2 regions of the Pseudogracilibacillus sp. SE30717A genome follow, and region 2 is predicted to be linked to the other one. Evidence: riboswitches for the same ligand, from Rfam matches in the RefSeq annotation. Region 2 holds a riboswitch; the other holds the start of a gene.
What was found. Region 2 has a riboswitch for thiamine pyrophosphate ahead of tenI (thiazole tautomerase TenI). Riboswitches for the same ligand answer to the same signal wherever they lie in the genome.
Positions count from the first base shown of each region.

Region 1: it holds a riboswitch for thiamine pyrophosphate, as region 2 does, so the genes downstream of both, thiW (energy coupling factor transporter S component ThiW) here and tenI (thiazole tautomerase TenI) in region 2, are expected to answer to the same signal.

Region 1 covers NZ_JAXHDF010000009.1:65,270-67,478, forward strand. Annotated here, with positions in the region: gene SPD48_RS14750 (amidohydrolase) at 1-478, opposite strand, end outside; TPP riboswitch at 726-837, shown strand; gene thiW (energy coupling factor transporter S component ThiW) at 929-1,435, shown strand; gene thiD (bifunctional hydroxymethylpyrimidine kinase/phosphomethylpyrimidine kinase) at 1,441-2,209, shown strand, end outside.
Region 2 covers NZ_JAXHDF010000001.1:133,275-135,483, forward strand. Annotated here, with positions in the region: gene SPD48_RS00670 (thiazole synthase) at 1-244, opposite strand, end outside; gene thiS (sulfur carrier protein ThiS) at 287-490, opposite strand; gene tenI (thiazole tautomerase TenI) at 491-1,102, opposite strand; TPP riboswitch at 1,199-1,307, opposite strand; gene SPD48_RS00685 (ArsR/SmtB family transcription factor) at 1,557-1,901, shown strand; gene SPD48_RS00690 (heavy metal translocating P-type ATPase) at 1,904-2,209, shown strand, end outside.

The sequences.
Region 1 (2,209 bases), on a different contig from region 2:
TCGTACCGTAAACGCGTCTTGGATTCTCTCCTGTAGCTGCCTTTAATCCTGACAATGTACGAATCGCCATTTTATCTACAATATCTCCGTATGTTTTTACGACGAGCATCTCTCCGCCAATGACATTTGCACTCCCTGGCATTATTTGAACGGTTGTCACCCCTCCTTTTCTTGCATCCATAAATGCTTTATCATTTGGATTTATCCCATCAATTGCTCGTACATGTGGAGTAACTGGAGAACTGACTTCGTTAAAATCATGCCCGTCTTGCCCCACCCCATCTTCAAAAACTCCAAGATGTGTATGAACATCAATTAATCCGGGCGTAACAAACATACCCTGCAAATCAATTATTTCACAATCAATTTGTTCCTTTATATTTAATTTGGAAAACTTCCCATCTTCTACTAAAAAGGACCCTTCCGCAAAAAAATCTCCTGTACCTGTATACAACTTAGCATTTTTAACTATGTACATTGATATGTCCCCTTTCAATCGGTTTACATTTATTTTACCATTTGGAATTTCTATGTAAATGAAAAATACTAGAATACGAGCTAATTTAAACTTAACTACTTTTAAATGTAATCAATAAGTAAATTTGTTTGATGCAAATCTATATGAATATAGCTCCATTTTTTTAGCGATTATACAATGTATCAGGCAAACATGACATTTAAAAACACCTTTGCTATAATAAGAGTGTCTTAAGATATTCTTAAGCGTAGACTACTAGGGGTGCCCAATTATGTGGGCTGAGAGGAAATGCAAACATTTCCAACTCTTGTGAACCTGATCTAGTTCATACTAGCGGAGGGAAGTAGTTAAATTATTAGTTAATTTAACTATGTCACCAGGTTCAATTAGAATCTGGTTTTTTTATGTTCTTAAACTAGTTATCCGCTCATTTTCTAAAGGAGGAAATTTATGAATCGGACGCTTTTACTTACGTTAATGGCATTATTTGTAGCTATTGGTACACTAGGTTCTCAACTAATCTGGTTTCCGGCTGGAATTGCAAAAGCGTATCCTGTACAGCATGCTGTAAATGTGCTTGCAGCAGTAATGCTTGGTCCGGGACCCGCTGTTCTCATTGCATTTATGATCGGATTGCTTCGAAATATGCTCGGCTTAGGATCACTACTCGCCTTTCCAGGTGGGATGATCGGTGCTTTTTTAGCCGGCTATTTGTACAAACGTTTTGGCAAAAAATATTTCGCAGCATTTGGAGAAGTAATCGGTACTGGAATCATCGGCGCATTATTTTCCGTTCCATTTGCAAAAATTATAATGGGAACGTCATTCGGAGCTTTCTTTTTTGTTCCGCCATTTCTTATAAGCAGTATTACTGGAGCTGGGATTGCTCTATTTATTGTTTCGCGTGTAAAAAATGAAAAATTCATTCAATTAAAAACGAACATAAAAGGAGACTGATATCTATGAAAGAAGTTGCTTGTTCTCTGACAATTGCAGGTACTGACCCAACAGGCGGGGCAGGAATTCAAGCAGATTTAAAAACATTTCAGGAGTTACAAAGTTACGGTATGTCTATCATTACTTCAGTAGTAGCACAAAATACAACAGGTGTTCAACGTATTCACCATATTCCGTTAGAAATGATTGAAGAACAACTGGATTCAGTTTTTTCAGATATGCCTGTGCATGCATTTAAAACAGGCATGATCGCTAATATTGATATGATGGATATAATTAAGTCAAAAATTGCTGATAAAAATATTCCATTTGTTATTGACCCTGTCATGGTAGCAACAAGTGGAGATGCTTTAATCAGCGAAGATGCCCGTGATTATTTACGTGATCATTTGTTGCCATTATGTAAAGTTATCACCCCTAATTTACCGGAAGCTGAATTTTTAACTGGGGATACTATTGATACCGTTGATAAAATGGAAGCTGCTGCGAAGAAGATTGTTCATGAATATGGGGCGGAAGCCGCATTAGTAAAAGGTGGACATCTTGTTGGGGATGCAATCGATTATTTATATGACGGTAAAAATATGTACACGTTTAAAGCGAAAAGAATTAATACGAAAAATACACATGGGACAGGCTGTACGTACTCTGCTGCGATTACAGCATATTTAAGTCACGGTCTCCCACTCGTTGAAGCGGTAGAGAAAAGTAAACATTTTGTCACGGAAGCTATAAAGCATTCGTTTGAACTTGGAAAAGGAAATGGCCCGACAA
Region 2 (2,209 bases):
TCCTTACTGCTTCTTCTGCCGTCTTAGCTCCAGCTGTATTTGGTAGAAATTTATACTTATCCAAATCTATCTTTTCTAAAAAATTTGGTTGACTAGGCTCAAAAATATTCATTCTTCTTACAGCAAAAGTTAACACTTCTGTTTCAGATGCGATGACCGCTTCTTTCTGTATGTCAAAGTCTGAAAATTTTCCAGTACCTAAAAATAGTCTTGATTTAAATTGATACTCTCCAATTGTTAACATGATTGTCCCTCCATTTTATGTACTAGTAAACTATGCTTCTATTTAACCTCCACCTACAAATTGCACGAACTCTATTTTATCGCCTTCACTCACACTTACTTGTCCATGGATTTCATTTTGTAAAATTACTTCATTATGTTCAACAATAATTACTGGACTGCTTAATTCGAGATGATCAATTAAGTCTGTCACTGTTTGTACTGTTTTTGGTATCTTCATTTTTACACCATTAATCGTTAAGTTCATCTAGTTCACCTCATTTCCCATTAATGCTTTACGATATTTTATTACAGCTGCTTGACTATCTTCAGCTAATAAAACACCTGATAAAACAGCAATTCCACCTATTCCGACTGGTAACAATGAATGAACATTGGATGGAGTAATTCCTCCGATAGCGATTACAGGAATAGTTACCTGATTGACCACTTCCTCTAATTGCTTGATGCCACGGGATGGAAGACCAGGTTTTGAACTTGTCTCAAAAACGTGTCCAAATACTAAGTAATCGGCTCTATCCTTTTCTCTTTCTACCGCTTCTTTTGCGCAATGAACGGAGCTACCAATTTGTAAATGAGGAAATTTATTTTTAACCTCTTTTACATCGATACTATGAGAGGCCAATTGAACGGTTCCGACATCTTGAGTTACCGCGATATCTACTCGATCATTGATAATTATTTTAGTCTTTGGCACTCCCATTTCAAGCATTTGATTAATAGCAGAAATATATTGTTTTGCTGTCCAACTCCTCTCTCGCAAATGAATATAATCAATCTCATGGTGAATCTGCCTTATCTTGTCGACAAATTTATCGAGTGGCTGCCTGCCAGTTGAAATAATATGTAAAGTTGTCATACTGCCCCCTTTTCTTTCGTCCTCGATTGTTAAATAAAAAATAAAAAACCACTTTTCTGTAAAAATACACAGGAAAGTGGTCTGCTATTATGAATTAATAACAAAACATCACTTCCCTTCGCTAGCCTTAACTAGATCAGGTTCTAAGAATCCCGAAGTTATACTTCGATCTCAGCTTGTAACACAAGCACCCCTAGTGTAAATGAACTATTCAATTTAATCACATATTATCATGATTTGATATTTTGTCAATCACATATGAGGCACTAATTTAATTTTACTTTGTTTCACCCCTCAGAAAATGGGTATTTAGAATAATTAAAAAGGTTAAGAGAATCTTAAAAGAATAAGACATTTTATTAATCAAATAAACATTTGATTATTTGATTGACATTAGAATAAACGGATCATATACTATAATCAAATACTTATTTGAATATATGGATGTGAAAAAATGCCGGAAACAACAGAATTTTATTATGATCGGGATAAAGTGAGTCAAATAAAGCCATTAATGGATGATGTAAATGATGTAGAACTTATATTTAAAGCATTAGCTGATCCAACTCGTTTAAAAATTGCTTATGCACTTACTTTAACAGAAGAATTATGTGTGAATGATGTGGCACATATTATTGACTCTACTACCGCAACCGCTTCTCATCACTTACGCCTTTTACGGAATATGAAATTAGCAAAATACCGCAAACAAGGAAAAGTGGTTTTTTATTCATTAGATGATGATCATGTTAGACAACTCGTTTATATAGCAATGGTACATGCGAAAGAAGGTGAATAGAGATGACAAATGAAGTTACTTATAAGCTCCAAGGATTATCCTGTGCAAACTGTGCTGCAAAATTTGAAAAAAACATTCGGGAAATTGACACTGTCAAAGATGCTCATGTTAATTTTGCTGCTGCAAAAGTCTCCGTCCAAGGAGAAGTTACAATTAAACAATTAGAAAGAGCTGGCTCATTTGATAATATAAAAATATTTGAAGAAGAAGAAACTATCCCTGAAAAACAAGCTTTTTTAACCAAACGTGAAAATATAACTACTATTATTGCTTTTTTACTGTTACTCGTTGGGATTTTTATGAGGATG